3 regions of the Microbacterium sp. SA156 genome follow, and region 2 is predicted to be linked to each of the others. Evidence: predicted binding sites of a transcription regulator. Region 2 holds the regulator's gene; each other region holds the start of a gene.
What was found. The regulator HspR, encoded in region 2, represses chaperone genes until heat shock. The targets are predictions, from matches to a motif close to AAGTTGAGTCNNNNNGACTCAACTT.
Positions count from the first base shown of each region.

Region 1: a site for HspR is predicted at 8,417-8,441, ahead of ACOWU6_RS04185 (Hsp20/alpha crystallin family protein). Genes of this name have one in related genera too.
Region 3: a site for HspR is predicted at 5,018-5,042, ahead of ACOWU6_RS00665 (ATP-dependent Clp protease ATP-binding subunit). Genes of this name have one in related genera too.

Region 1 is NZ_JBAKGU010000003.1:133,316-143,635, reverse strand. It holds gene ACOWU6_RS04215 (alpha/beta fold hydrolase) at 1-202, shown strand, start outside; gene murJ (murein biosynthesis integral membrane protein MurJ) at 464-2,089, opposite strand; gene ACOWU6_RS04205 (DUF6049 family protein) at 2,082-4,364, opposite strand; gene ACOWU6_RS04200 (LacI family DNA-binding transcriptional regulator) at 4,458-5,435, opposite strand; gene galT (galactose-1-phosphate uridylyltransferase) at 5,525-6,670, shown strand; gene galK (galactokinase) at 6,667-7,863, shown strand; gene ACOWU6_RS04185 (Hsp20/alpha crystallin family protein) at 7,936-8,373, opposite strand; gene ACOWU6_RS04180 (DUF7059 domain-containing protein) at 8,555-10,078, shown strand; gene ACOWU6_RS04175 (CCA tRNA nucleotidyltransferase) at 10,254-10,320, shown strand, end outside.
Region 2 is NZ_JBAKGU010000004.1:59,987-70,306, forward strand. It holds gene ACOWU6_RS05100 (Cof-type HAD-IIB family hydrolase) at 1-436, opposite strand, end outside; gene ACOWU6_RS05105 (MFS transporter) at 461-1,858, opposite strand; gene ACOWU6_RS05110 (TetR/AcrR family transcriptional regulator) at 1,869-2,486, opposite strand; gene ACOWU6_RS05115 (alpha/beta hydrolase family protein) at 2,564-3,448, shown strand; gene dnaK (molecular chaperone DnaK) at 3,782-5,641, shown strand; gene ACOWU6_RS05125 (nucleotide exchange factor GrpE) at 5,641-6,261, shown strand; gene ACOWU6_RS05130 (DnaJ C-terminal domain-containing protein) at 6,339-7,319, shown strand; gene ACOWU6_RS05135 (heat shock protein transcriptional repressor HspR) at 7,365-7,802, shown strand; gene ACOWU6_RS05140 (flavin reductase family protein) at 7,824-8,402, opposite strand; gene ACOWU6_RS05145 (methionine synthase) at 8,389-9,429, opposite strand; gene ACOWU6_RS05150 (DUF1852 domain-containing protein) at 9,447-10,320, opposite strand, start outside.
Region 3 is NZ_JBAKGU010000001.1:149,111-159,430, forward strand. It holds gene ACOWU6_RS00630 (AAA family ATPase) at 1-995, shown strand, start outside; gene ACOWU6_RS00635 (sensor histidine kinase) at 1,005-2,498, shown strand; gene ACOWU6_RS00640 (WhiB family transcriptional regulator) at 2,581-2,829, opposite strand; gene ACOWU6_RS00645 (histidine kinase) at 3,052-3,447, shown strand; gene ACOWU6_RS00650 (EI24 domain-containing protein) at 3,423-4,178, opposite strand; gene ACOWU6_RS00655 (helix-turn-helix domain-containing protein) at 4,213-4,422, opposite strand; gene ACOWU6_RS00660 (DUF2975 domain-containing protein) at 4,423-4,908, opposite strand; gene ACOWU6_RS00665 (ATP-dependent Clp protease ATP-binding subunit) at 5,089-7,614, shown strand; gene ACOWU6_RS00670 (3-deoxy-7-phosphoheptulonate synthase) at 7,838-8,914, shown strand; gene ACOWU6_RS00675 (nucleoside hydrolase) at 8,924-9,871, shown strand; gene ACOWU6_RS00680 (ABC transporter permease) at 10,151-10,320, shown strand, end outside.

The sequences.
Region 1 (10,320 bases), on a different contig from region 2:
CCTCGCGGTCGCCGGGGAGCGCGAGCCGGCCGTCGTGCGCCGGTCCCTCGCCGTGCTCCGGGCAGCGCTGCCGACCGCGCGGACGGGCCTCGTCCCTCGGATGCACCACGTCTGGAACGTCGAGGATGTCCCCCTCTTCAACGACGTCGTGCGCGAGTGGATGGATGGCCGGATGGACCCGCGGATCGCGCCCGCCGACTGAGTCCCAGCGCGCGGCAGGTCTCGCGGAGATTCTGACCACGACTCCCCGTTCTGCCCGGGTGGAACTGCCCGCCTGGCGTGGTGCGACGGGCGACGCGCCCGAGGCGCTCGCACCGCGCCGATAGCGTCGGAGGCGCCCGCGTTCCGCGGGTGCTCCGCTCGGGCGACCCCAGCGCCCGGAGCCGCACCGGCAGGCGTCCCCAGCGCTCCGGTGACCGCCTGCGGCGGGCGCGCCTCGGAACGCGCCCGCCGCAGGTGAGCGTCAGCGCCTGAGCCGCGCGCGGATGAGCTGCGTGACGGACTTCAGCTCGGGTGAGCGCAGGACCGCGAGGGCGACGACGTAGACGAGCGCCGTGGCGCCGCCGATGAGGATGCACCCCGCGATCGCCTGCGCGATGCCGTCGAGCATCCATCCCCCGGCGCCGCCGCACAGGAGGTACACGCCGACGCCCGCACCGGCGGCGGGGAGGGCGGCCAGCGCGAAGCGCAGCAGGGCCCGGAGCGAGACGCCGAGGCCGAGCGGCCCGAGACGACGCCGGAGGAGCCAGGTCGCGAGCACGACCTGCGCCGTGCTCGACAGCGACTGCCCGGTGGCCACCGCGGCGGTGAGGTAGGGGCGCAGCTCGTCGGTCGAGAACACGAGGATCGAAGCCGTCGCGAAGGTCACCGACAGCGCGCCCTGGAAGACCGTGAACCAGAACGGCGTCCGCGTGTCTCCGTAGGCGTAGAACGTGCGCTGCACGACGAACTGGACCGCGAGCGGGACGAGCCCGATGAGGAATCCGATGAGCACGAGGGAGGCCTCGACCGCCTGCTCCCCGTTCTCGGTGAAGATCCGGGCGACGGGCGCCGCCGCCGCCATGACGGCCGCCGTGGCGAGCACGCAGAGGAGCCCGAGCATCCGGATGGCCCGGCCGATGTCGGCGCGCACCTCGTCGTCGCGCCCGGCAGCCGCGTGCTCGCTGAGCTGGGTGAAGTAGGGGGTGCCGATCGAGAGGACGATCACCGAGTACGGGAGCATGAACACGAGCCACGACGTGAACCAGACGGTCACGGACGCCTGCCCGGACGCGTCCGAGATCGTGCTCTGCTGGTACATCGACACGAGCTGGCCGATGACCATCATGAGGAACGTCCAGCTCGTGAGGCTGCCGACCTCGCGCAGGCCCATGCCGCGCCAGCGGAAGTCGGGGCGGATGCTCAGCCCCGTGCGGCGCCAGAAGAACAGCAGGACGAACATCTGGGCGACGATGCCGAGCGTCGCGACGCCGCCGAGGAGCGCCACCTTGGGGAGGTTCCAGCCGCCGTCCGCGGTCGTCCACTGCGCGAGGGACGACTGATGGCCGCCGAACACGGCGATGAACACGCCGAATCCGGCGATCGAGACGACGTTGTTGACGATCGGCGCCCACGCGTACGGGCCGAACACGCGGCGCGCGTTGAGCGTCTCGCCGAGCAGCGCGAACATGCCGTAGAAGAAGATCTGCGGCAGGCACCAGTAGGCGAAGGCGACGGCGAGCGCGATGGTGTCGGGGTCGAACCGGGCGCCGTACAGCCAGATGAGCGGCCACACGAGGATCATCGCGAGCACGCTCGCGCCCGCAAGCAGCACACCGCCCAGCGTCATGAACTTCGAGATGTGCGAGGCCCCGCCGTCCTCGCGCGCGCTCCACCTCACGATCTGCGGCACGATCACGGCCGTCAGGACGCCCGTCGAGATGATCATGAAGATGTTGTTCGGCAGCTGGTTCGCCGCCGTGAACGCGTCGGAGGCGTTGCCGAACGAGCCGACCGCCGCGATGAGGACGATCGAGCGCACGAGACCCGTGACCCGCGAGGCGAGCGTCCCGGCCGCGATCATGGCGCTGGAGCGGCCGAGGCTAGTCATCCGATGCGTCCCTCTCCCCTGCGGGCGGGCCATCCGCGCCCTCCGCCGTCGCGGCATCCGCATCGGCGCCATCCGGCGTCGTGCCATCCGCCGTCGCGCGGTCGGCCATCCGCCGGCGGCGCCGGAGCACCGTGCGGATCACGCCGCCCACGACGAGCAGCACGATGATCGCGACGAGCACGGCGATGCCGATGCGCTCCCACTCGGCGCGCACGGTCACGTCCATGGTCTGCACGCCGCCGATCTGCTCGCCCGATGCCGTGAACAGCGAGACCGCGAGCTGCACCTCGCCGCTTCCGACGCGCGCCTCGACGGGGATCTCGACGCGCGGGTTGCTGCCCGCCGGCACCTGCACCTCGATGCGCTCCTGCACGTCGAGGCGCACGTTGTCGGGCTGCACCTCCAGCACGACCGTGATGGGCCACGCGAGGCTGTTGCGCACCCAGACCGGGAGCGGCGCCTCGGCGCTCAGCAGCTGCACCTGGTCGGACACCGTGACGCCGATGCCGTCGACGCGCTGAGCGGTCAGCTCGGCGTGCGCGCCGATGGCCTCGCGCCAGCGGTCGGGGTCGTCGGTCCATCCGACGCCGAGCAGCTGCAGGGCCTCGGCGCGCGCCTGGCCCGTGAGCAGCTCGGGCTCGTCGAGCGCCGACGCCATGTGCGCGAGGCCCGGCTCGGCGGCCGTGAAGGCCGAGACCGCCGCGGTGCGCTCCGGCTCCGGCGCGACCTCGGACACCGTGACGGGCTGCGCCTCGGCCTCGAGGACGTCGGTGAGCGGCACGGCCTCGACCGACGCATTGCGGGTGACGCTCTCGATGGCGTCGCGCAGGCTCTCCTCGGTGCGGATGGCCGTGGGCGCCTCCGCGTCGTCGGCCGGGTAGGCGGGGCGGTCGAGCGCCACGAGGAGCGGAGCTCCTCCGGTCTCGTGCGCCGCGAACCACAGCTCCGCGGAGGCCTCGACGAGATCGTCCTCGTGCGCGCTCTGGTCGAGCGCGGCGGCGCTGAGCACCTCGGAGATGGCCTCGTCGTACACGAGCGCGCCCTCGGCGCGCGCGGGCACGGCGGCTCCTTCTGCTCCCTCGGCGGTCGACGTCGAGGGGATGAGCGTGGTCGCTCCCTCCACGGCGAGAGCGGACACGACGTCGGGCCCCGCGGAGCCCTCGGCCGGCCAGTACACGCGCGCCGCCTCCTCGCCGATGGAGAGGAGCTCCTCGAGGGAGGGGTAGGCGGGCTCATCCGGCGCGGCGGGCTCCTCCTCCGCGGCGGGCGTGGCCGACGGCGTCGGCTCCGGTGCCGCGAAGTTCTCGCCGCTCTCGAACGCGCGCAGGCTCGTGGGCGCGAGCGGCGCCGTGAGGCCCGCCTGGATCTGCGGTGTCACGTCGGCGTCGCCGAACTGGAGGGCGAAGCGCTCGTTGGGCAGCTCCTCGAGCCGCTCGAGCCACTCGAGGGCGGCAGCGGGCGCTGCCGTGCCGAGCGCGCGGATCGCCGCCGGGATGGCCGGATCGACCGCGAGCACGGCCGTCGTGCCGGCGACGGCCTCGAGCGCCTGCGACAGCGCGCCGTCGGGGCCGGTCAGGGTGCCGATCTCGTCGGCGGTGAGGAGTCCCGCCGCGGTCGGCGGCGCGGTGATCGGGACGATGACCGAGACCGGCGCGCGCTCGCCGTCGGCGACCACGACGACGCTGCGGCCCTCGATCGCGGACGCGCCTGCGCCGAGCGTCGCGCGCAGCGGGTAGACGCCGGCTGCGAGGCCCTCGAGGCCGGCGACATCCGCCGCGACCGAGAGCTCCTCGGTCGCGCTCGCGCCTCCGCCGACCTCGTCGACCGGTGCGGTCTGGAGCGTCGCGAAGTCTCCGTCGGCGTCGCCCGACGTCAGCCAGGCGTCCAGCGCGGCGCGGTCGCCGAGTGCCGAGCGCGCGATGTCGAGGCGGAGCGTGCCCGCCGGCAGCGCCTCCGCGCCGGGGTTGGCGATCGTCGCCGTCGCGTTCAGGGCGGCACCGGCGCCGAGCACTCCCTGCTGCGCGGGGAGGAGCGAGAGAGCGGGCGCCTGGTCGTCGTCGCCGTCCGCGTCTGCGGGGACGCCGCCCCGCGCCTCCTGCCCGCTCTCCTTCGGAGCCGTCACGTGGCGGCGGGGCGCATCGGATGGCTCGGAGGTCGCATCGGGGACCGACGCGAGCGCGGGCTGGGCGCCCAGCAGCAGCGCGAGCAGGACCGCGGTCGGCGCGCCCAGACGTCGCAGACAGCTGCGTGCCTCGGCCGTGCGGCGGTGGGTCATGGACATCCTGCTCATCGGGTCGTGCGAGGGCGCACGGGACCGTTCAATCCTACGAACACGGCTGGGCGCGCCCTGCGAGGCGTGCCGCAGTGGTCACCGGGGGCGCAGCGAGCTCTCGCGGACGATGAGGCGCGTCGGCACGATCGTGCGGTCGGCCACGGCGTCGCCCGCGAGCAGCGCGAGGAGCAGGTCGACCGCGGTCGAGCCGAGCTCGTCGAAGTCCTGCGCCACCGTCGTGAGCGGCGGCCAGTAGTCCGCCGCGTCGACGACGTCGTCGAACCCGGCGACAGCGAGGTCGTCGCGCCCCGCTGCGTGGGCGGCGTGCAGGGCGCCGAGCGCCATCTGGTCGTTCGCCGCGAAGACCGCGGTGACCGCGGGGTCCGCGACGAGCTCCTCCGCGAGACCGCGGGCGGTCGCGGCCGTCCAGTCTCCGCGCAGAGGACGCGGCGCGGTCGCGCCCCTCGCCGCGAGGGCGGCGCGCCATCCGCGTTCGCGCTCGGCGGCGGCGAACGAGCCCGCGGGGCCGGCCAGGTGATGCACGGAGGCGTGCCCCTGCGCGAGGAGGTGCGCCGTGGCGCTCTCGGCGCCGCCGGCGTGATCCGACGAGATGACGGTGAACCGCTCGCTCGTGTCGGCGTCGACCGCGACGACGGGGAACCCGGGCTCCGCGGCCTCGTGGATGCTCGGTGTCGCCTCGTTGAGGACGACGGCGCCGTCGACGCCGTGGTCGGCGAGCGCCGCGAACGCCGTGTCGGCGCGCTCGGCGTCCTCCGAGAGCGTCACCACGAGGACGGCGTGGTCCCGGGCCGACGCGGCCTGCGTGACGGCCTCGAGCATGCGGGTGTTGCCGACCGAGGCCAGCGTGCGCACGACGACGCCGATCGTGCGGGTGCGGCCGGTCCGCAGGGCGCGCGCGGTGCGGTTCGGCCGGTAGCCGAGCTGGGCCATGGCCGCCTCGACCCGCGCGCGGGTCGCCGGGTCGACGCGAGGAGATCCGTTGGCGACGCGCGAGACGGTCTGGCCCGAGACCCCGGCGAGTCGGGCGACGTCGGCGGCCGACACCTGCGCCATGGGGTCTCCCTTCTCCTGCGACCCACTTTGCACTACCATCCATGTTGACGTCAACACGCGCGGCATCGCGCAGGAACGGAGGAGCCATGGTGGCACCGGGGACGACGCTGGGCGCCGGCGTGGTCAAGCGCGTCGCGCGTCTCGCCGACGGGCGCGAGCTCATCTACTACGACGACCCGGGCACGACGCTGCCCGAGGAGCGGCGCATCGACGAGCGCGAGCTCGGTCCGCGGCCCGAGACGGCGACGATGCGTCGCGACGTGCTCACGGGCGACTGGATCTCGGTCGCCGCCGCGCGCCAGAACCGGGCGTTCCTGCCGCCGGCCGAGCTCGACCCGCTCGCCCCGCAGACGCCGACGAACCCGTCGGAGGTGCCGAGCCTCTACGACGTCGCGGTCTTCGAGAACAAGTCGCCGTCGTTCGGCCCGGCACTCGACGTCGCCACGGGAGACGCCCCCGCCGCCGTCGACCCGCCGCTCGGCCTCGACGACCTCGACGCGCCGGGGCTCGGCCGCAGCCGCACGTCGGTCGGCCGCTGCGAGGTCGTGTGCTTCAGCCCCGAGCGCGAGGGCTCGTTCGGCACGCAGACGGAGACCCGGGCTCGGACCGTCATCGAGGCATGGGCAGACCGCACCGCCGCGCTCTCGGCCCTGCCGGGCATCCGCCAGGTCTTCCCGTTCGAGAACCGGGGCGAGCAGATCGGCGTGACGCTGCACCATCCCCACGGCCAGATCTACGCGTACCCCTACATCACGCCGCGCACGAAGCTCCTGCTGCAGGCCATCGAGCGCGAGGGCGCCGATCTGTTCGAGAGGATCATCGCCTTCGAGCAGCAGGGCCCCCGCGTCGTGCTCGAGGCCGAGCACTGGATCGCCTACGTGCCGTTCGCCGCGCGATGGCCCGTCGAGGTGCACCTCGCGCCGCGGCGCCACGCCCCCGACTTTGCCGCTCTCACGGACGCCGAGCGCGACGAGCTCGCCTCGGTGTACCTGCGTCTGCTGCAGGGCGTCGACCGTCTCTACGACACCCCCACGCCGTACATCGCGGCGTGGCATCAGGCGCCCGTCGACGTCGCGAGGGACACGGTGCGGCTGCACCTGCAGCTCACCTCGCCGCGTCGCGCGGCCGACAAGCTCAAGTACCTCGCCGGATCGGAGGCCGCCATGGGAGCGTGGATCGGGGATGTCCCGCCCGAGCAGACCGCAGAGCGACTGCGCGAGGCGGTGGGGGCATGACCGCGCAGCACGAGGCGATCGACCTGCTCCGCTCGCTCACAGGCGGAGAGCCGGTGGGCGTCTGGTCGGCGCCGGGGCGCGCCAACCTCATCGGGGAGCACACCGACTACAACGAGGGCTTCGTGCTCCCGTTCGCGATCGAGCACCGCACGTATGCCGCGGTCGGCATGCGAGGCGACCGCATTATCCGGGTCATCTCGACCCTCGACCGGGCCCCGTTCGAGCTGTCGATCGACGCGCTCGCGGCCACCTTCGACGGCGCAGCGGGTCACGCCGTGCAGAGCGGATCGGTGCCCGAGTGGGCCGCCTATCCCCTCGGCGTCGCCTGGGCCGCCCTCGCGGCGAGCGGGCGCAGCGCGTCGGACGTCGGCGGCCTCGACATCGCCCTCGCATCGGACGTGCCGGTCGGCGCGGGACTCTCCTCGTCGGCGGCGATCGAGGGGGCGACGGCGTCGGCACTCAGCGATCTGTGGGAGCTCGGGCTCGACGGCCTCTCGATCGCGAAGATCGGGCGGACGGCGGAGAACGAGGCGGTCGGCGCGCCGACGGGCATCATGGACCAGGTGTCGTCGACGCTCGGCCGGCCCGACGCCGCGACCTTCCTCGACTGCCGGACCCTCGCGACGGAGTCCGTCGACCTCGGCTTCGCCCGGGAGGGGCTCGCCCTGCTGGTCATCGACACCCAGGTCACGCACGCGCACTCGACGGGCGGCTATCGCGAGCGCCGGGCCTCGTGCGAGAAGGGCGCGGCCGACATGGGCGTGCCCTCGCTGCGCGACCTGTCGGTCGACGACCTCGCGCGCGCCGAGGAGACGCTCGACGAGGTGACCTTCCGCCGGGTGCGGCACATCGTGACGGAGAACCAGCGTGTGCTGGACACCGTCGCCACGCTGCGCTCGGCCGGGCCGCGGGCCATCGGCGACCTCCTCGTCGCGTCGCACGCGTCGATGCGGGACGACTTCGAGATCTCGGTCCCCGAGCTCGACACCGCCGTCGAGGCCGCGCTCGCGGCGGGTGCGATCGGCGCGCGCATGACCGGCGGCGGCTTCGGCGGCGCGGCGATCGCGCTCGTGGACGCCGATCGGGTCGACGTCGTCGCCGAGGCGGCCCGTGCGGCCTTCGCGGAACGCGGCTTCCGGGCGCCGCACACCTTCACGGTGACGCCGTCGGAGGGCGCGCGTCGCGACGCATAGCCAGCGCATAGGGAGAGGGGCAGATGCGATCGCATCTGCCCCTCTCCCTCTGCGCGCGGATGATCCGGGGGATCAGGAGGTGAGCTCGGGGGCCGTCAGCGTCTGGCTGCTGTCGTCCGAGCGCTGCACCTCGATCTTGCGCGGCTTCGCCTTCTCGCTGATCGGGATGAGCACGCTCATCACGCCGTTCTCGTAGGTCGCCGTGATGCGCTCGGTATCGATGCCCTGGCCGAGGTTCAGCTGACGCATGTACGCGCCCGTCGGCCGCTCGCGCGTGATCCACTTCACGCCCTCTTCGCTGCGGCCCGTCCGCTGCGCGCGGATGGTCAGGAGCTGGCCGTCGACATCGATGTCGACGCTTCCGGGATCGATGCCGGGAAGGTCGGCGCTCAGCACGTAGTGGTCTCCGTCGCGGTAGAGATCCATCGGCATGAGGCGGGGGCCCTGGCGGTCGAAGAGCTGCTCGGCCACCCGGTCGAACTCACGGAACGGATCGAAGAACATCGCCATCGTGATCGTCCTCCTCTGTTCGCTCGGCGCTGTTCGCAACATCACCTTGAGTCGTATCGACTCATGTTTCAAATTAGCACTCTCAGGGGGAGAGTGCTAAAAGTGCGCTGTGAGCTCCCTTCGAGCTCGCTCGGAGCGGCGCGGGGAAGCGGATGACACGAGCGCGCGGTTGAATGGTCGGGTGAGCCCGCACCCCGATCCCGCCCTGTGCCGCGACCTCGCCGCCGACCTCTCGGGCGCCCGGTTCCGATCCGAGGCGCTGCGCGCGATGTGGGGAGTCGAGGCCGATGACGCGATCGGGCGCGGGCTCCGCGCCCCCGCCCTCCGGGCCATCCGCGAGCGCGACGACGCGCTCGCCGTCCTCGCGCGGCTGCTCGTCTTCGGCGTCGGGCAGCCGCTCGCTGCGGTCGACGCCGCGCTCCCCCGGGTCGGCGCCAGCGGGCTCGTCGCACTCGGACTCGCCGCGGTCGACGCCGACGTGGTCGCGCCGCTCGCGGTCATCCGCCCCCAGTCCTTCCACGACGACCGCGGTCCGGGCGAGTGGCTGCTCGCGAGCGATCTCGACGAGATCGCCCTGGGCGGGGGCGCGCTCGCGGAGGATCACGTGCTCGGCGCGGGCGGAGCATCCCTCACGCTGGCCGGTCTGCAGCTTCCGACTGCCGTGCGGACGGTCCTCGACCTCGGCACGGGGTGCGGCATCCAGGCCCTGCGCGCCCGTCGCTTCGCCGACCGGGTCGTCGCGACGGACATCTCCCGGCGCGCCCTCCGCTTCGCGGAGCTGAATGCGGCGCTCGCGGGCGCGACGGGCATCGAGACGCGGGCCGGGTCGCTGTTCGACCCCGTCGCCGGGGAGGTGTTCGACCGCATCGTGTCGAATCCGCCGTTCGTCATCACGCCGCGGGTCACGGGCGTGCCCGCGTACGAGTACCGCGACGGCGGGCTCGTCGGCGATGCGCTCGTGCAGCAGGTCGTCGCGGGCGTCGGCCGCCACCTCGCTCCGGGCGGAACCGCGCAGTTCCTCGCGAACTGGGAGACGAAGGACGGCGTGCCCGGGCTCGACCGCATGCGCGCCTGGGTCGAGGCGTCCGACGTCGCTCTCGAGGCGTGGGTGATCGAGCGCGAGGAGCTCGACCCGATCGCCTACGCCGAGATGTGGATCCGCGACGGCGGCACGGCCCCCGGCAGCCCCGAGCACGACCGACTCCTCGACGCCTGGCTCGACGACTTCTCGGAGCGAGGCGTCACGGCGATCGGCTTCGGCTACGTGCTCCTGAGGAGGGCGGATGGCGCGCCGCGGCTCGCGCGCTATGAGCGCGTCACGCAGGCGATCCCGTCGGAGGGCGCGCTCGGAACGCACCTCGCGGCGGTGCTCGCGGCGCACGACCGCATCGCGCCCCTCGCCGACGCCGAGCTGCTCGCCCTGCACCTGCGGGCGGCGCCCGACGTCACCGAGTCCCGTCACCACCTGCCCGGCGCCGCGGACCCCAGCGTGATCGAGCTGCGTCAGGGCGGCGGCTTCGGGCGGTCCGTGCAGGCCGACCCGGCGCTCGCCGCGCTCGTCGGCGCGTGCGACGGGGAGCTTGCCCTGGGTCAGATCGTCGCGGCGCTCGCGCAGCTGCTCGAGACGGACGAGGACGCGCTGCGTGCGGGGCTCCTGCCCGCCGTCCGCGAGCTCGTCCTCGACGGCTTCCTCGCCCCCGCCTGACCCCGCCCCCGGCCCCGTGGGCCGCGCCCGGCCCCCGGGCCGCCGGGCCCCCCGCCCCGCCCCCCGGGTCCGTGAGACTAGCGCTCGTCGCCGAGACCAGTGCACCGGGCGCTGGTCTCGACGACGGACGCTAGTCTCGAGGGCCGCCCTGCAACCGCCCGGTACCCTGGAAGCCATGCTCAACATGGCCGCCGGTCTCGCGCGCCTCGGCGACCTCGCGGCGTCGCCCGTGGTCGCGACCC
Region 2 (10,320 bases):
CGCCGAGGTACCGGCCGAGCCCGCGATCCGAGACGCCCTCGCCATCCGAGACGCCGAGCTGACGGCGCAGGTGCCGCTGCATGCCCGCGGTGGCATAGAAGTACTCGCGTCCCTGGAGCACGTAGTCCAGCCCGAGCGCGTCGAACTCCTCGCGCAGCCTCCGGCAGGACGCCTCGGGCATGAGGCGCTCGATGATCCACTCGCCGTCGTACTCGACGAAGGCGCCGGCGCCCGCGACGATGCCGTCGAACCCGATGTCGGTCACCTGCACGTCGACCTCGTAGGGCGTCCGCCCCGTCGCGAGCAGCACGAGGTGGCCGTTGGCGCGAGCGCGGCGGATGGCATCGGGCGTCGAGGGCGGGATGGTCCCATCGTGGTCGAGGATCGTCCCGTCGATGTCGAGGAACACGATGCGACGGCGGGCGGTGCGGGGCATGCTCCCGACGCTACCCGCCCCGGATCACCGCGCGGCCTTCACGGGCAGCAGCAGGAGGAATCCGAGCAGGAGGACGAGCACGAGGCCGAGGATGCCGAACGTCGTCTGGTGCGTGACGGTGATGAGGAGCGCCCACGCGGCCGAGGCCATCCAGCTCGCGGCGCGCCCCGTCGTCGCGTAGAGGCCGAAGATCTCGCCCTCGCGGCCCGCGGGCGTGACCCGGGCGAGGAACGACCTCGACGCCGCCTGGGCCGGTCCGACGAACACGCACAGGATGAGCCCGCCGATCCAGAACACGGTGCGCCCGGCATCGGCGAGTGCGAAGACCGCGAGCCCCGCGAGGGTCATCGCGCCGAGCGAGAAGAGGATGATGCGCTTGGGCCCGAACCGGTCGTCGAGGCGACCCGAGATGATCGTCGAGACGCCCGCGATGACGTTCGCGGCAACGCCGAAGATCATGAGCTCGAGCGTGCCGAAGCCGAAGACGCTCGCCGCGATCACCGCGCCGAACGTGAACACCCCGGCGAGGCCGTCGCGGAAGACCGCGCTCGCGAGGAGGAACCAGAAGGTCGGGCGCGTGGCGGGGGAGCGGTAGAGGCCGGCGACATCCTTCACGAGCAGCGCGTACGACTGCACGAAGCCCACGCGGCGCTCGGGGCGCCCGAGCGAGGGCTCGGGCACCTTCACGAAGATCGGGATGGCGAACGCGATCGTCCACAGGGCGCAGCCGACCGCGATGACGCGGAACGGGAGGCCGCCCTCCGACGAGAGCCCGAACCAGTCGCCCAGGTAGAAGACGATGACGAGAGCGAGGGCGACGATGCCGCCGAGGTACCCGAACCCCCAGCCGAGGCCCGAGATGCGCCCGATCGTCTTCGGCGTCGCGATGCCGACGAGGATGGCGTTGGAGTTGACGGCCGCGATCTCGCCGAACACCATGCCCGCTGAGATCAGCGCGACCCCCAGCCAGAACAGGGTGGGGGTGGGCTCGACGAACCACAGGCCGAGCATGCAGACGATGAGCGCCCCCGTGCCGATCGCGAGCCACAGCTTCTGCCGGCCCGCGGCATCCGCCTGCTGTCCGAGAACCGGGGCGAGCAGGAGGATGAGGAGGCCCGCGACCGTGGTGCCCCATCCGAGGCCCGACGCGAGGTCGGCGAGAGCCGCGACCTTGACCGGGTCTTCGTCGGCGAGACCCTGCACATCGGGCGGAAGGAAGGCGTCTGTCGTCAGGTAGAGCGCCGTGAAGATGAACGTGAGGATGACCGTGTTGAACGGCTGGGTCGCCCAGTCCCAGAGCGCCCAGGCGAAGACGGTGCCGCGCGATGCGGGAGCGCGCTGAGGGAGCTCGAGCCCCATCACGGTCAGCGCGGCGGTGCCGGCGGCCGCGGGCGGCGCGGAGGGGCGGGCGGGCTCGGGCATGTCGGTCACGCTAGGCCTCCTCGGTGAACGCGCGGTGGCGCGCCGTCGCGCCGCGCTCGAGACGAGTCTCCACCACATCGCGGAGGACGTCGAAGGCCCGTTCCGCGCGCCGCTCGTCGCCTGTGCTGATGAGGTCGACCATGAGGCCGCGCAGCGACGCGAGGACGAGGGTCGCGAGCGGCTCGGCCTCCTCCTGCGGGCAGCCCGCCCGTGTGAGCCCCGCGGCGAGCAGGTCGACGCGCTCGCCGACCGACCGGACGACCGCCTCGCGCAGGGCGCCGTCCGCGTGCGCTGCCGCGACGGCGATCTCGAGGAAGGCGGTCGACAGGGCTCGGCCCCGCGAAGACCGCGCCCTCTCCCAGAGGGCGGCGAGCGGATCGGGATGGCCGTCGGGGATCTGCGGTGCGGCCAGCGCGGCACCGAGGATCGACTCGACGACCTCGGCGACCAGCTGCTCTCTGCTCCCGAAGTGGTGCAGCAGCGTGGCGTGGCTGACGCCGACGTGCTCGCTGAGGCGGCGAAGGGACAGCCCGGAGAGTCCGTGTGCGAGCACCGCTTCGGTCGCTGCCTGCAGCACCTCTCCGCGGCGGTGCTCGAAGCGGCGTCGGCGCCCATCGTCGTCCGTCATGGACCCAGGGTAGACAGCGCGACACCCGCCTGGCAGATTGATCTACCAATTGGTAGATCAATCCAGAAAGGGAAGCCATGGGGGGACGCACGACGTCATTCAGGAGGAGAGTTCGCGCGGCGGCGATCGCGATCGCGCTCGCCGCGGCGTCGCTGGCGGCAGCGGGGCCGGCGGCCGCGATCGTTCCCGCGGTCGAGATCGGGCCGCCTCCGACGCAGCAGACGATCGAGGCGGCGCGGGGCCCGTTCGCGGTCGCGGAGGAGCGCGTGCCGGGCTACGTCGTGCGCGGCTTCGGCGGCGGCACGATCTACTTCCCCTCCGGTCAGCAGGGCGTCGCGTTCGGCGCCGTGGCCATCTCGCCGGGGTACACGGCCTCGCAGTCGAGCATCGCCTGGCTCGGGCCGCGGATCGCCTCGCAGGGGTTCGTCGTCTTCACGATCGACACGCTCGGGCGCTATGACCAGCCGGGCCAGCGGGGCGACCAGCTCCTCGCCGCGCTGGACTACCTCGTCTCCTCGAGCGACGTCCGCGACATCGTCGACCCGAACCGGCTCGCCGTCATGGGGCACTCGATGGGAGGCGGCGGGGCCTTCGAGGCGGCCAAGGACGATCCGTCGCTCCAGGCCGCGATCGCGATGACCCCGTGGGACGCGGACAAGACGTTCCCCGAGGTGTCGACCCCGACGCTGGTGTTCGGCGCGGAGCGCGACACGGTCGCTCCCGTCGCTCGTCACGCCATCCCGCTGTACGAGGGGCTGCCCGCCGATCTGCCGCGCGCCTATCTGGAGCTGCGCGGGGCGTCGCACTTCGCGCCCAACACGTCGAACACGACGATCGCGGCGCAGTCGATCGCCTGGCTGAAGCTGTTCGTCGATGACGACCCGCGCTACAGCCCCTTCGTGTGCCCGGGCCCTGCGGTGGGCATCACCCTGAGCGACGCCCGCTCCACCTGCCCCTTCTGACCGGCGCCGGCCCCGCCGCCCCGTGCCGCCCGTGCCGCCCGGCCCCGCCGCCCGTGCCGCCCGTTCCGCCGCCCGTTCTGCCGCCCGTTCTCCCGCTGAGACTAGTGTCCGGCGTCGAGACCTGTGTTCCCGACACCGGTCTCGACGACCGGCGCTAGTCTCGGACGCCCGCTACACCGGTCTCGATGACCGGCGCTAGTCTCGAGGGCGCGGGGTGAAGTTGAGTCGGGGTGTATCAAGTTTCTTGACTTCGACCGCTCGTCGCCGTATGCTTGAGTCAGCGCGACTCAAGATCGCGCGCAGACTTCAGGCAGCGACAGAAGGAGAAGCAACATGGCACGTGCTGTGGGTATCGACCTCGGGACGACCAACTCGGTCGTCTCGGTCCTCGAGGGCGGCGAGCCGAAGGTCATCGCCAACGCCGAGGGCTTCCGCACGACCCCGTCGGTCGTCGCGTTCACCAAGGATGGCGAGGTGCTCGTCGGCGAGACCGCGAAGCGCCAGGCCGTCACCAACGTCGACCGCACCCTCGCGTCGGTCAAGCGCCACATGGGCACCGACTGGACGTTCAAGGTGGACGACAAGTCGTACACGCCGCAGGAGATCTCGGCGCGCATCCTCCAGAAGCTGAAGCGCGACGCCGAGCAGTACCTGGGCGACACGGTGACCGACGCCGTCATCACCGTGCCCGCGTACTTCAACGACGCCGAGCGCCAGGCCACGAAGGAGGCCGGCGAGATCGCGGGCCTCAACGTCCTGCGCATCATCAACGAGCCCACGGCCGCCGCCCTCGCGTACGGCCTCGACAAGGGCAAGGAGGACGAGCTCATCCTCGTCTTCGACCTCGGCGGCGGAACCTTCGACGTCTCGCTGCTCGAGGTGGGCAAGGACGACGACTTCTCGACCATCCAGGTGCGTGCCACGGCGGGTGACAACCGCCTCGGCGGCGACGACTGGGACCAGCGCCTCGTCGACTACCTCATCAAGCAGTTCAAGGACTCCACGGGCGTCGACGTCTCGAACGACAAGATCGCCCTGCAGCGCCTCAAGGAGGCCGCCGAGCAGGCGAAGAAGGAGCTCTCGAGCTCGACGTCGACGAGCGTCAACCTGCCGTACCTGTCGCTCACGGAGAACGGCCCCGTGTCGCTGTCCGAGACGATCTCGCGCGCGAAGTTCGAGGACCTCACGAAGGACCTCCTCGAGCGCACGAAGAAGCCGTTCCAGGACGTCATCCGCGAGGCGGGCATCAAGGTCTCCGACATCGCGCACGTCGTGCTCGTCGGCGGCTCGACCCGCATGCCCGCGGTCAGCGAGCTCGTGAAGAGCGAGACGAACCAGGAGCCCAACAAGGGCGTCAACCCGGACGAGGTCGTCGCCGTCGGCGCCGCCATCCAGGCTGGCGTGCTGAAGGGCGAGCGCAAGGACGTCCTCCTCATCGACGTCACCCCGCTGAGCCTCGGCATCGAGACCAAGGGCGGCGTGATGACCAAGCTCATCGAGCGCAACACGGCCATCCCGACCAAGCGCAGCGAGACTTTCACGACCGCAGACGACAACCAGCCGTCGGTGGCCATCCAGGTCTTCCAGGGCGAGCGCGAGTTCACCCGCGACAACAAGCCGCTCGGCACCTTCGAGCTCACCGGCATCGCGCCGGCGCCCCGCGGCGTGCCGCAGGTCGAAGTCACGTTCGACATCGACGCGAATGGCATCGTGCACGTGTCCGCCAAGGACAAGGGCACGGGCAAGGAGCAGTCGATGACCATCACGGGCGGCTCGTCGCTCTCGAAGGAGGACATCGAGCGGATGGTCCGCGACGCCGAGGAGCACGCGGCCGAGGACAAGAAGCGCCGCGAGGCCGCGGATGTCCGCAACCAGGCCGAGACGCTCGCGTACTCGATCGAGAAGCTCATCTCGGAGAACGACGACAAGCTCCCCGCCGACGTGAAGGACTCGGTCAAGGCCGACGTCGACGCGCTCAAGACCGCGCTCGCGGGCGAGGACGACGACGCCGTGAAGGCCGCGTTCGAGAAGCTCAACGAGAGCCAGACCAAGCTCGGCGAGGCGATCTACCAGCAGGCTCAGGCCGCGCAGGAGCAGGCGCCGCAGGACGCCCCGGCCGGCGAGCAGAGCTCGGCGGATGAGGACGTCATCGACGCCGAGGTCGTGGACGACGAGGACGAGAAGAAGAGCTGATGACGGACAAGGACTTCGAGGAGCCCCAGGGCGAGCAGCCCGACGGCGACGAGGTCCAGCCGGACGCCGAGGGGTCGGAAGCCGCCGCTTCCGACCCCGCGGCGCAGCCGGCTGAGACCGCGGAGGAGGGCGACGGCCTGACGGTCGACGACATCCTCGGCGCCGAGCAGACCGACGAGGCGGCGGAGGCGGAGAAGAGCGACTACGAGACGCAGCTCCTGCACGACCTCAAGCGCCTCCAGGCGGAGTACGCGAACTACCGTCGCCGCACCGAGGAGCAGCGCGAGATCGAGATCTCCCGCGCCAGGGGCGAGGCCGTGAAGGGCCTCCTCCCCGTGCTCGACGACCTCGACCGGGCCGAGAAGCACGGCGACCTCGCCGAGGGCAGCCCGTTCTCGGCCGTCGCGGCCAAGGTGCGCGGCGTCGCCGAGCGCCTGGGCGTCGTCGCGTTCGGCGCGACCGGCGAGACGTTCGACCCGCAGCGTCACGAGGCGATCTTCCAGCAGCCGGTCCCCGGCACGACGGAGAGCACGATCCTCGAGGTCGTCGAGGTCGGCTACCTGCTGGGCGACGTCGAGCTGCGCCCCGCCAAGGTCGTCGTCGCCGTCCCGGCGGAATGACTCCCGGTCGGCCCCGCTGCGGCGGGGCCGACCGCTTTCCGGATCACGCGTAGAGCATTCGCAAGAAGAAGGTGCAGATGGCCAGTCAGGACTGGTTCGACAAGGACTTCTACAAGATCCTCGGCGTCGACAAGAACGTGAGCGACGCGGATCTGAAGAAGACCTACCGCAAGCTCGCGCGCAGGTACCACCCCGACTCGAACCCGGGCGACGCGGCCGCCGAGTCGCGGTTCAAGGAGATCAGCGAGGCGTACTCGGTGCTCTCCGACCCCGAGCAGCGCAAGGAGTACGACGAGCTGCGCGCGATGGGGTCGGGTGCGCGGTTCACCGCGCCCGGCGGCGCCGGCGGCGGGTTCGACGACGTCTTCAGCCGGTTCACGCAGCAGCGCACGGCGTCCCCGGGCGACTTCGACGACATCTTCTCGATGTTCTCCGGCGGGGGCGGAGGCTTCGGCTCCGGCCGCTTCGGGCAGTCGACGGGCGGGTACCGCGGCTTCGGCGGCCCCCAGCGCGGCGCCGACGTGCGTGCGCGCACGACGATCGACTTCACCACGGCCGCCAAGGGCGAGACCATCACGCTCCAGGGCGAGGACGGCAAGCCGTTCAAGGTCAAGATCCCCGCGGGCGTCGCGGATGGCCAGAAGATCCGCCTGCGCGGGCGCGGGCGTCCCTCGCCGGACGGAGGCGAGAGCGGCGACATCGTCGTCGAGGTCGCCGTCCGATCGCACCCCGTCTTCACGCGCGACGGCCTGAACGTCCGCGTGACCGTTCCGATCACGTTCACCGAGGCGGTGTTCGGCGCGACCATCGAGGTTCCGACGCTCGGTGGCGACCCCGTGAAGCTGCGTGTCGCCCCCGGCACGCCCTCCGGCCGCGTGCTCCGCGTCAAGGGACGCGGCATCGCGTCCAGCAAGGGCACGGGCGATCTCCTCGCCGAGGTGCAGGTGGCTGTGCCGTCGCATCTCGACGACGCCGCGCGCGAGGCGCTTCTCGCCTACCGCGAGGCCGAGCCGAAGGAGAACCCCCGCGCTGAGATGATGGCGAAGGCGAAGCAGTAGCCCGCTGCCGCCATCCGCCCCCGACACCTTCAGGAGGTGAGCACCATGCCGATCCCGGTCGACCCGGCCGACATCGACCCCGATGCGCCGATCTTCCCCATCGCGGCGGCTGCCGAGCTCGCCGCCATGCACCCGCAGACCCTGCGGCAGTACGACCGCATGGGCCTCGTCGTCCCCGGGCGCACGCGCGGCGGATCGCGGCGCTACTCGCTGCGCGACATCGAGCAGCTGCGCGAGGTCGCGCGGCTGTCGTCCGAGGGCGTGCGCCTCGCCGTCATCGAGCGCATCCTGCACATGGAGAACGAGGTGCAGGAGCTGCGCGGCCGTGTCCGGGAGCTCGAGCGCGAGCTGCGCGCCGAGCGCGAGCAGCGTCCGGGCGCGCGCGTGTTCGCGACGAGCGCGAACGGCGCAGTCGTGACGCTGCGCGCGGGCACCCGCGTGCGCCGGCAGACCGACGTGGTGCTCTGGCGTCCCACCGACTGACGCCGCAGGCGTGCGCGCCCGTCAGGGCTCGATGCGCGAGTGCTCGCCGAGGCGGTGCCACGTGCGGTTGTGATAGACCAGCGCGTCGCCGGCGTCGCCCGGGTGGACGTCGCGCTCGATGTGCGACTGCAGTGCGTGGGCCGCGACGACCGTCGACGTGCCCGCATCCATCCGGTCGATGACGGCGCAGCGCACCCACGCGCGCACGCCCTCGTACACGGGCTCGCCCGTGGCGAGGCGCGTCCACGAGTGCTCCTGGGCGAAGCGGTCGACACCGCTCGCGGCGCCGAGCTTCGCCACCTCCAGATCGTGCGCGTCGAGGAAGTGCACGACGACCGTCTCGGCGCGCGAGAGGACGTCCGACGCCGACGACAGCGCCGAGATCGAGAACACCAGGAGCGGGGGCTCGGCGCTCACCGACGCGACCGAGGTCGCCGTCAGGGCGACGGGCCCGTCACCGGCATCCGCCGTGATGACGGTGACGCCCCCGGGGTGCCCCCGGAAGAGGGACTTGAAGTCGTCGGGCGACAGCGACGGCGCGAAGCCGTGACGCGGGGTCTCGGCGGGTGCGTCGGCGGGCGACGCCTCAGACGCGCGCATCGGCCAGCTCCTCGCGCAGGATGGCCGCGCCCGCGCTGAGCGCGCTGAGCTTGCGCAGCGCGACCTCCCGGGGGAACGGCGCCATGCCGCAGTTCGTGCTGGGCACGAGCTTGTCCGCGTCGACATAGGCGAGCGCACGGCGGAGGGTGTCGGCGACCTCCTCGGGGGTCTCGACCGTCTCATCCGCGACGTCGATCGCGCCGAGCATGACCTTCTTGCCGCGGACGAGCTCGACGAGCTCGAGCGGGACGCGGGAGTGGTGGCACTCGAGCGAGACGATGTCGACGGCCGACCGCTGCAGAAGCGGGAACGACTCCTCGTAGTGGCGCCACTGCGAGCCGAGCGTCGCCTTCCAGTCGGTGTTCGCCTTGATCCCGTAGCCGTAGCAGATGTGCACGGCGGTCTCGGCGCGCAGCCCCTCGCACGCGCGCTCGAGGGCGGCGACGCCCCAGTCCTTGACCTCGTCGAGGAAGACGTTGAAGGCGGGCTCGTCGAACTGGATGATGTCGACGCCCGCGGCCTCGAGCTCCCTGGCCTCCTGGTTGAGGATGGTCGCGAACTCCCACGCCAGCTTCTCGCGGCTGCGGTAGTGGGCGTCGTAGAGCGTGTCGACCATCGTCATCGGACCCGGCAGCGTCCACTTGATCGGGCGGTCCGTGCTCGCGCGGAGGAACGCCGCGTCGTCGACGAAGACGGGGCGCTCGCGGTGCACCGCGCCGACGACCGTGGGAACGCTCGCGTCGTAGCGGTCGCGGATGCGCACGGTTCTGCGCTGCGCGAAGTCGACGCCGTCGAGGTGCTCGATGAACGTCGTCACGAAGTGCTGGCGCGTCTGCTCACCGTCGCCGATGATGTCGATGCCGCGGCGCGTCTGCTCCTGGACGGCGATGCGCATCGCATCCTGCTTGCCCTCGGTCAGCGCGGCGCCCTCGAGCTTCCAGGGGGACCAGAGCGTCTCCGGCTCGGCGAGCCACGACGGCTTGGGAAGGCTGCCGACGATCGAGGTCGGCAGGAGCGCGGGGGTCATGGATGGTCCTCCGGGGGTCATGCGACGAGAACGGGGTCGCCGGCGGTCCACTGCTCCAGCAGCTCGCGGTTCGGCTCGATGAAGTGCTCCTGCGCGTACTTCCCCTGCGTGACGGCGAGCTGGCTGCGCTCCTCGCGGTCGTAGGAGATCTGCGTCCGCGAGAAGTCCTGCGCGCCCAGGCTCGGGCGGTAGACGGCGGCGGCGGCCGAGTTCGCGTTGTAGATCTCGGGGCGGTAGATCTTCTGGAACGTCTCCATCGTGCTGATCGTGCTGATGAGCTGCAGGTTCGAGTAGTCGTTCAGCAGGTCGCCGCGGAAGTAGAACGCGAGCGGCGCGACGCTTCCGCGCGGCATGAAGTAGCGCACCCGGAGCCCCATCTTGCCGAAGTACTCGTCGGTCAGAGAGTGCTCGTCCTGCTGGTACTCGACGCCGAGGACGGGGTGGCTGTTGCCGGTCTGGTGGTAGGTCTTGCTCGTCGAGACGCTGATGCAGATGACGGGCGCCTGCGGGAAGCGCTGCCGGTAGACATCCGAGTCGAGGAAGTGCTGGAAGAGCCTGCCATGCAGGACGCCGAAGTCGCGGGGGAGCGCGGGCGCGCCCGTGCCATCCTTCGCCGCGGGCAGGACGACGCTGAAGTCGTAGTCGCGGATGTAGGACGAGAAGTTGTTGCCGACGATCCCGTGGTGGCGGGCGCCCGTGTGCCGGTCGATGATCCGCGTGTCGAGGACCTCCAGCAGCGGGAACGGCTGAGCCTCGTCATCCGCCGATGTGCGCAGCTGCACGGAGACGATCTCGAGTTCGAGGGTGTAGCGGTCGCGGGTCGGGTTGTCCCAGTGCGCGAGGTCGTTGAACCGCCGGTCGATCATCGTCAGGGTGCTGCGGAGGTTCTCC
Region 3 (10,320 bases), on a different contig from region 2:
TGCCTCTCGCGGCGGAGGGCTGGCGCGTGGCCGAGGCCATCCGGAGCGGATCCCTGGCGGTGCGCGCCGTCGGCGGGGAGCGCGGGCGGGTGGTGGCCGTGTGGGGCGCGCACGGCGCGCCGGGGCGGACGACGGTCGCCATCGAGCTCGCCGTCGAGACCGCGCGCACGCGCGGCCACGTCGCGCTGGTCGACGCGGACACGCACGCGCCCGCCGTCGCCATCGCCCTCGGGCTCGCCGACGAGGGGCCCGGTTTCGCGGCCGCCTGCCGTCAGGCGGAGCTCGGCGGGCTCGACGCCGCCGAGCTCACGCGCCTGAGCCTGCCCGTGGGCGGCGCCGACGGCATCGTCGACGTCCTGCCCGGGCTGAACCGGGCAGCGCGGTGGCCCGAGCTGTCGGAGCGGCGCGTGGCGTCGGCGCTCGAGGCGTGCCGCGGATGGGCCGACGTCACGGTCGTCGACACGGCGGCGTCCCTCGAATCCGACGAGGAGATCATGAGCGATCTCGACGGGCCCCGCCGCAACGCCGCGACGCTCGCGGCCCTCTCGTCGGCAGACGTCGTGGTCGCGGTCGCCGCGGCGGACCCGATCGGGATCGCGCGGTTCCTCCGCGGATACGCGGAGCTGCGCGCGATCGTCGGCGCGACCCCGGTCGTCGTCGCCGTCAACCGCCTGCGCACGGGCCCGCTCGGCATCGACGCCCGCGGCCAGGTGCGGCGCACGCTCGAACGATTCGGCGGGGTCGACGACGTGTCGTTCCTGCCGCTCGATCTTCGCGCGGCCGACGCCGCCCTCCTCGCGGCGCGCCCCGTCGGAGAGGTCATGCCGCGCTCGGCCCTGGCCCAGGCCGTCCGCCGTCTCGTCGCGCGCGTCGACGGACGCCGCGGCGACGAGGAGGCGGCGCTCATCCCGCTCGGGCGGGAGCGGGGTCGCCGCATCGCGCGCCCGGCGCGGCGAGCGCGCGGACGCGGGGAGGACGGCGTGCGGTCGGCATAGACTCGACGCGTGTCGACCCTCAGCGATCTCGTCTCCGCCCAGGGCCGTTCGAGCGAATCGGATATCGAATGGCTGCACCGTCTCGCCGGCGACGGGCAGCTGCTCGCCGATCTGGCCTCGGCGGACATCGTCTTCTGGGTGCCCACGTCGGACGACTCCTACATCGCGGTCGCGCACACGCGCCCGGGTGGCGCCGCGACGCTCTTCTATCGCGACATCGTCGGAGGACGCGTCCGGCCGCAGTGGCAGGCGCAGGTCCGCGAGGCGTTCCAGACCGCGCAGATCGTCGACTCGTCCTCGCCCGAGTGGTTCGAGGAGACGCCCACACGCGTGCGCGCCGTGCCGATCGCGATCCGGGAGGACGACGGCCTCCGCGCGATCGGCGTGCTCACGCGCCACACCAACCTCGGCGACGTGCGCACGCCGTCGCGCCAGCAGATCACCTTCAACGACTGCGCCGACGATCTCTTCCGGATGATCGCGACCGGCGACTTCCCCGACCTCTCGGCGCCGACCGGGCCGCGCAGGGGCGCTCCGCGCGCCGCCGACGGGCTCATCCGCCTCGACGTCGACGGCATCGTCACGTTCGCGAGCCCGAACGCCCTGTCGGCGTTCAACCGCATCGGCTTCGCGGAGGAGCTCGAGGGCGAGAACCTCGCCGACGTGACGAGCCAGATCCTGCCGGCGTCTCATGACACCGACGAGCGCCTGCCGATCCTCGTCTCTGGCCGTGCGCCATGGCGCAGCGACATCGAGGCGCGCGGCGTGACCGTGTCGCTGCGCGCGATCCCGCTCAAGGACCACGGCCACCGCACGGGCGCGATCGTCCTGTGCCGCGACGTGAGCGAGCTGCGCAGCCAGGAGCAGGAGCTCATCACGAAGGACGCGACGATCCGCGAGATCCACCACCGCGTCAAGAACAACCTGCAGACGGTCGCCTCGCTGCTGCGGATCCAGGCACGGCGCACGACCTCGGAGGAGGCGCGCGAGTCGCTGCTTCAGGCCATGCAGCGGGTCGCCGCGATCGCGGTCGTGCACGACACGCTGTCGGAGGGGCTCGCGCAGAACGTCGACTTCGACGAGGTGTTCGCGCGCGTGCTGCGCCTCGTCGCGGAGGTGGCGGCCGCGCAGAACACGGTCGCGCACACGCGCACGAAGGGCCGATTCGGAACGCTCCCCAGCGAGTACGCGACGCCGCTCGCGCTCGCGCTCACCGAGGTCGTCACGAACGCCGTGGAGCACGGCCTCGCGGGGCGCGAGGGCGAGGTCGAGATCGTCGCCGACCGCGACGACACCCGCCTCGAGGTGCGCGTGCGCGACACCGGCAGCGGTCTGCCCGATGGCCAGGTCGGCCGCGGCCTCGGCACGCAGATCGTCCGCACGCTCATCCAGGGAGAGCTCTCCGGGACGATCGACTGGTCGACGATCGACGCGCCGGACACAGCTTTCCACGGCGGGACCGAGGTCACGATCGCGGTTCCCCTGAGGTGGATCCGCAGCTGACCCGGACATGAAGAAGCCCCGCCGAGGCGGGGCTTCTTCAGACGACGGCGCTTGCCGTCAGCTGGCGCGACGGTGCCTCAGGTCAGCTGGCGCGACGGGCACGAGCGGCGCGGCGCTTGAGCGCGCGGCGCTCGTCCTCGCTGAGCCCGCCCCAGACGCCCGAGTCCTGGCCGGTCTCGAGGGCGTACTGCAGGCAGATCTCGGTGACCGTGCAGCGAGCGCAGACGGACTTCGCCTTCTCGATCTGGTCGATCGCGGGGCCGGTGTTCCCGACGGGGAAGAACAGCTCGGGGTCGACGGTGAGGCAGGCGGCCTTGTCGCGCCAGTCCATAGGAATGCTCCTTGCGGGGTGGGGTTTCTCAGGGAAAGCACAGCGTGGCAAAACGGGTGGATTACGCTGGATGTGCGACGGACCTGTGCAGGTTCCGCCCCACCACGCTGTGGGAAACACACCGTTAACAATTGTCATACACGCGAGGTTCTCGGGCAAGGGTTTTTTCTGTCCGTTCCCTGATCGTGCGCGCGGTGTGAGGCACGGGGAGCGAGGAGAGCCATGGCCACCAGCGCGACCGCACGGACGGCTGCCGTGCTCGTCGGACTCGAGGCGGTGGGCGTGCTCGCCCTCGCCGGCTGGCAGGTGCTCGCCCTCGGCTCGGCGGATGTCGCCTCGATGCCCAGCGCGATCGCCCTCCTCCTGCTCACGCTCGTCGGCGCCCTCGCCGTGGGCGCCTTCGCGCGCGGCATCGCACGGGGCCTGTCCTGGGGACGATCCGGCGCGATCGTCGTGCAGCTGCTCATCATCGCGGTCGCGATCGGCGCCGCGACGGGGGAGTACGCGCATGTCGCCGTCGCCGTCGGCCTCGCGGTCCCGGCCGCGATCGTGCTCGCCGTGCTGCTCTTCGCCGCCCGCGATGCCGGGCGGGCTCAGCCCCGCGCGCTCGACGACTGAGCGGAGCGCCGCTCGAGGAGCGTGTGCGCGAGGAGCGTGCTGCCGGCGACGGCGGCCGGCATCGCGACGATCGCGCCCAGGGGCACGAGCAGGCACACGTGCGTCGCCATCCCGAATCCCGCGACCCGTGCGCGGGAGCCGCGCCGCAGGGCCCGTCGCTCCTGCGTCCCGATGCCTCGCGCAGACAGCGCACGCGCCGTGAGCTCGTCGGAGAGCACCCAGCCGGAGAGCGCGGCTCCGACGACGGCGGCGAGCGGTGCGCCGACCACGGGGACGAACCCGAGCGCGACGCTCGCGACGGCGATCGCGAGCCCGCGGGCGATGAGCGACGCGCTGTCTGCGACCGATCGCCAGAAGCCGTACGCGCTCTCGGGAACGGACCCCGTGCGCGCGGCCTCGACCGAGCGCCAGACCCGGTCGTAGAAGGGCTCGCCCACGAGCAGGGTGAGGGCGGTGAACGTCGTCACCGCCACCACGAGTCCGCCCGCGAGCACGGCGGCGCCGATGAGCACGCGCACGAGGATGGTCCAGATCGCGGCCCAGTCCTCCGCCCAGGGGGTGAGGCCCTCGGCGATCGCGGGAAGGAGCGCTCCGAGGGTGATGAGCGCGGCTGCCATCGCCGCGCCGACGATCGCGGCGGGGATGAGCGCGGCCGCCATCACGCGCGGATCTCGCCGCCACCAGCCGAACCCCTCCAGCAGCGTGCGCACGCCCGCCCAGAACTCGCTCATGCGTCCATGAAAGCAAACGCCGTGCGCCGCGGGCTCACTCCTCGGGCTCCCAGCGGAGCAGATCGCCCGGCTGGCACTCGAGCGCCTCGCACAGCGCGTCGAGCGTGGCGAAGCGGACGGCCTTGGCGCGTCCGTTCTTGAGCACGGCGAGGTTGGTGGGGGTGATGCCGATCCGCTCGGCGAGCGCGCCGACTGACATCTTCCGGCGGGCGAGCATGACGTCGATGTCCACGATGATCGGCACTCAGATCACCTCGCCGAGCTCGTCCCGCAGGGCCTGCGCCTCGTGCTCGCGCGCGATCGCCTGCCGCAGCAGCGCCTTCATGACGACGACGAGCAGCGCCATCCCCCCGAGGACGAGCGACGCACCGCAGACGAGGCCGACGAGACCCGGGGCCGCGCTGCCCGGGGCGAGGAGGATCGCGAGCGCGAAGGCGAGCAGGGCGGCCGCCGCGATCGCTCCGATGATGACGTCGACGTAGCGGAAGGACGACTCCGAGAAGATCGAGCCGCGCCGGACCCTGGTGAGGAGCTGCCACACGCACACCCCGAAGACCTGCATCGTCGCGACGCCGAGCCCGAGGATGACGACGAAGGCGACCCGCGACGCCGTCTCCACGCCCTCGAGGTCGACCCAGATCAGCGGGAGGAGGAACGCCTGCACGACGACCGACCCCGCAAGGGCGAGGGCGATGACGACGCGCAGGATGAGGATCGTCGCTCTGCTCACGGTCGCTCCGCTCGTTGAATCACAGCGGAAATCTATCGATAGTCGTTCGATAGTGCAAGTCGCTCGACAGATTCTCGCGGGCGGGAATAGCGCGCACGGGATCGCGTTGATCTTGATAGACTCCGACTCAAGTTCCATACTTGATAGGGAACGACGCAACTTTCAAGGAGATGCCGGGACATGCCCGAGAACAACTTCCCCCAGGATGGGCCGAGCTCGTTCGACGAGTTCCTCGCGCGCTATCTGCAGGGCGAGCGTGCTCGCGCGAGCCGCTCGATCGATCTCAGCCGCTTCCTCAGCTCGCGCACGCAGGAGCTCCTGCAGCGGGCGGGGCGCTACGCCCTCGGTCGCGGGCAGCTCGAGCTCGACGCGCTGCACGTCCTCCACGTGCTCGCCGGCGACGCGACCGTCGCCGACGCGATCTCGCGCGTCGGCGGAGACCCCGAGGCGATCGCACGGGAGGCCGAGGAGCGGCTTCCGCGCGAGGGTGCCTCGGCCCACGTCGACGCCGCCGCGGTGACGGCGGCCGTGCAGCGGGCGCTGTTCCACGCGTTCCAGGTGGCGCGCTCGTCTGGCTCGACCTATGTGGACCCCGAGCACCTCTTCTTCGCCCTCGTGCTCGCACAGGACACGCCCGCCGGGCAGATCCTCGCACGCTCGGGCGTGACCGCGGAGGCCCTCACCCAGGGCGCGCGCGAGAGCGTGGACCCGCAGGCCGCGCCCGAGCAGGGCGCAGGGCGGACCGCGGGCGGATCGATGCTCGAGAAGTACGGCACCGACCTCACGGCGCTCGCGCGGGACGGCGAGCTCGACCCGGTCATCGGCCGCGCCGACGAGATCGAGCAGACGATCGAGATCCTCTCGCGCCGAACGAAGAACAACCCCGTGCTCGTGGGCGAGGCCGGCGTCGGCAAGACCGCCGTCGTCGAGGGCCTCGCGACCGCCATCGTCGCGGGAGCCGTTCCGGAGCAGCTGCGGAACCGCCGGGTCGTCGCACTCGACCTCCCCGCGATGCTCGCGGGCACGCGCTACCGCGGCGACTTCGAGGAGCGCCTGACGAAGACGATGGAGGAGGTCGCCGCGCAGAAGGGCGAGCTCATCCTCTTCATCGACGAGATCCACACTCTCGTGGGCGCCGGCGGCGGGGGAGAGGGAGCCATGGACGCGGGCAACATCCTCAAGCCGCGTCTCGCTCGCGGAGACCTGCACCTCGTCGGCGCGACGACGCTCTCCGAGTACCGCAAGATCGAGAAGGACGCCGCGCTCGAGCGCCGCTTCCAGCCCGTGCGGGTCGGCGAGCCGTCGCCCGCGGACGCGATCGCGATCCTCGAGGGGCTCCGCCCGGCGTACGAGGAGCACCACCGTGTCACCTACACCGACGACGCGCTGCGGGCGGCCGTCGAGCTGAGCGACCGCTATCTGTCCGACCGCGTGCTGCCGGACAAGGCGATCGACCTCATCGACCAGGCCGGCGCCCGGGTGCGGCTGCGTCTGGGCGCTCCCGTCGACACGCAGGAGCTCGTCGCGCGTCTCGCCGAGCTCGAGGCGGAGAAGAACGCCGCGGTGTCGGCCGAGCACTACGAGGAGGCCTCCCGCATCCGCGACGAGATCGCGACCGTGCAGGCGCGCCTCGCCGACGCCACCTCGGCCGACGGAGCCGGGCGCGCGATCGTCGACGAGCCCGAGATCGCGGCCGTCATCAGCCGCGCCACCGGGATCCCCGTGAACCGCCTCACCGAGAGCGAGCGCGAGCGTCTCGCCGGTCTCGAGGAGGAGCTGCACGCCCGCGTGATCGGCCAGGACGATGCGGTGACGGCGGTCGCCAAGGCCGTCCGCCGCAGTCGCACGGGCATGGGCGACGCCCGCCGCCCGGTCGGGTCGTTCCTCTTCCTCGGGCCGACCGGCGTCGGGAAGACCGAGCTGGCGAAGGCGCTCGCGGCGAGCCTGTTCGACGACGAGAGCGCCGTGGTGCGCTTCGACATGAGCGAGTTCGGCGAGCGGCACACCGTCTCGCGCCTCGTCGGGGCCCCTCCGGGATACGTCGGATACGACGAGGCCGGTCAGCTCACGGAGCGCGTGCGGCGCAACCCGTACTCGATCGTGCTCTTCGACGAGATCGAGAAGGCGCACCCCGACGTGTTCAACCTGCTCCTGCAGGTGCTCGACGACGGGCGGCTCACCGACGGGCAGGGGCGCACCGTCGACTTCCGCAACACGGTCGTCGTGATGACCTCGAACCTCGGCTCGGAGTTCCTGACCTCGCGCTCGGGCGCGATCGGCTTCTCGGCCGCGGGGCGCGAGTTCGACGAGAAGGATCTGCGCGACCGCGTGATGGGGCGGCTGCGCGAGTCGATGCGCCCCGAGTTCCTCAACCGCATCGACGAGATCGTGCTCTTCCGCAAGCTCGACGAGCAGCAGCTCGCGCAGATCGTGCACCTGCTGCTGGGGGCGACCCGCGCGCGGCTGGGCGCGCGCGATATCGCCCTCGAGGCGACCGATGCCGCGGTGGCGTGGCTCGCCCGCAACGGCTACGAGCCCGAGTTCGGCGCTCGACCGCTGCGCCGTCTCATCCAGCGCGAGGTGGACGACCGCATCGCGGATCTGCTCGTGACGGGGGAGCTCGCGGACGGCGGCTCGGTCACGGTCGATGCGATCGACGACGGTCTCGTCGTCCGTGCGGAGCGGATGGCTCCGGCAGCCGCGTGAGAGATCGGAGGGCGGACGGGGCGACCCGCCCGCCCTCCGTGCACTAGAGTGGCGGCATGACAACCCGTTGGTATGCGTATGACGAGTCGGCTCCGGAGGGGCCGTCGCGGATGTAGCGTGCCGACACCTCCAGAGCCGACAGGGCAGAGCGATCGCTCTGCCCTTCGCCGTATCGGCGGGCTCTGCGCAAGAGGGTCCGCCCCGACCAGGGACAGGACCTGCCATGGACACCATCGAGGCCGCATCCGACATCCACGTCGCCTCGTTCACGACCCTCCCGAGCCCCGCTGAGATCGCCGCAGAGCTGCCCGGCGCCGACAGCGCCCCCTTCGTCGGCGCCGCGCGCGAGGCCGTCCGCTCGGTGATGACCGGAGACGATCCCCGCCTGCTCGTCGTCGTGGGCCCGTGCTCGATCCACGACCCGGCCGCGGGGCTCGACTACGCCGCACGGCTCGCGGAGGAGGCCCGGCGCCACGACGAGGATCTCCTCGTCGTCATGCGGACCTACTTCGAGAAGCCCCGCACGACGGTCGGCTGGAAGGGCCTCATCAACGATCCGCACCTCGACGGAAGCCATGACATCGCGACCGGACTGCGTCTCGCCCGACGCTTCCTCCGCGACGTCACGGCGCTCGGTCTGCCCTGCGCGACCGAGTTCCTCGAGCCGATCAGCCCGCAGTACATCGCCGACCTCGTGACGTGGGGAGCGATCGGCGCGCGCACGACCGAGAGTCAGATCCACCGACAGCTCGCCTCCGGCCTGTCCATGCCGATCGGGTTCAAGAACGGGATGGACGGCGGCATCCAGGTTGCGATCGACGCGGCCCGGGCGGCGGCCGCGCCGCAGGCGTTCCTCGGAATCGGCGCGGACGGCCGCGCGAGTCTCGTCGCGACGACCGGCAACCCCGACACCTCGGTGATCCTGCGCGGAGGGGCGGACGGCCCGAACCACGGCCCCGAGCACGTGCAGGCCGCGGCCTCGCGCCTCGCAGCTGCCGGCCTCGCGCCGCGTCTCGTCGTCGACGCGAGCCACGGGAACAGCGGGAAGGACCACGTGCGGCAGTTCGCGGTGGCCGGCGAGATCGCCGAGCAGGTCGCCGCGGGCGGCGCGATCGCGGGTGTCATGCTCGAGAGCAATCTCGTCGCGGGCGCGCAGCCGCTGGATGTCGCCCGCGGACCCGCCGGGCTCGTCTACGGTCAGAGCGTCACGGACGCATGCCTGTCCTGGGAGACCACGGTCGACGCGCTCGGCCTGCTGGCGGCAGCCGCGCGCGCGAGGCAGGGCGGACGCGCCGGGTAGGCTCGAGCGGTGACGACCAAGATCGTGCTCGACGTCGACACCGGCATCGACGACGCCCTGGCCATCCTCACGGCGTGCCGGGCGCCCGAGATCGAGCTGCTCGCGTGCACGGCGACCTGGGGCAACATCGATGTCGCGCAGGCCGCGCGGAACACCGCGTACGTGCTCGACATCGCGGGGCGCTCCGACGTCCCGGTTGCCGCGGGGGCCGCCGGTCCGTATGACGGCACGGCGCCGGAGTTCTCGACGACGGTCCACGGTGCCGATGGGCAGGGCGGCAGGGCGGACCTCGATTTCGCGCCGGTCCTCGCGCGCGAGAGCGCGGTCGATCTGCTGCTGCGGCTCAGCCGCGAGCACGCGCACGAGCTCGAGATCGTCGCGGTCGGGCCGCTCACGAACCTCGCGCTCGCCCTGGACGCGGATCCCGATCTTCCGTCCCGCGTGCGCGCCGTGACGATCATGGGCGGCGCGTCGTTCGTCCCCGGCAACGTCACCCCGGGGGCCGAGGCGAACATCTGGCACGATCCCGAGGCGGCCCAGCGCGTATTCGACGCCGCGTGGCCCGTCACGATGGTGGGCCTCGACGTCACGATGCGCACGCTCCTCACCGAGGAGCATCGCGCGCGCCTTGCCGCGGGCGGCCGCGCTGGGCGCTATGCGGCAGACATCCTCGACCACTACTTCGGGTACTACGCGCAGGTGACCGGCGAGCGCACCTCGGCGAACCACGACGCGCTCGCGGTCGCGGTCGGGTGCGGGCTCGTGTCGACCGTCGTCGCACCCGTCGTGCACGTCGAGGTCGACACGACGCACGGTCCGAGCCGCGGTCGCACGGTGGCCGATCTGCGCGGCATGTGGCGCGGATGGCCCGAGGTCGACGGCGCGCGCCATCGGGTCGTGCTCGAGGTCGAGCCGGGCTTCGAGGACCGGATGGTGGATCTCATCGCGAGCGCCTGACCGCGCTCCGCAGCCCGCCGCGACCTGCCACGGACGGGCTTCGCGGAGCGCTTCGACAACCGACGGTCGATCGAGCCAGGGCTGCGATGTCGCCTCGCGCCGTGAATCCCGCGTGATTCCGGGCTTGATCGCGCCTATCGTGTGCGCTCGCCACATTTCCCCTTGACGCCCGCGACGTCTCTGCGTAGCTTTATCGAAGCGATTCGACTGATCCTCGGAAGAGGGCACGTCGCGGGTCACACGAAGGAGTGAGATGAGCCGATGCAGAGGAGGCGCGCGATGAGCGTGCTCACGGAGGTCGGAAGCGCGGCTCCGGAGACCGCGTCTCTCGCCGCAGGTGCCGGCGCGCCGCGCGGGCGGTCGCGGGCGCGGCGGCGCGGTCGGCGCACGTCGTTCGGGATGTTCCTGTGCATCGTGCCGTTCATGGTGCTGATCTTCCTGTTCTCGTA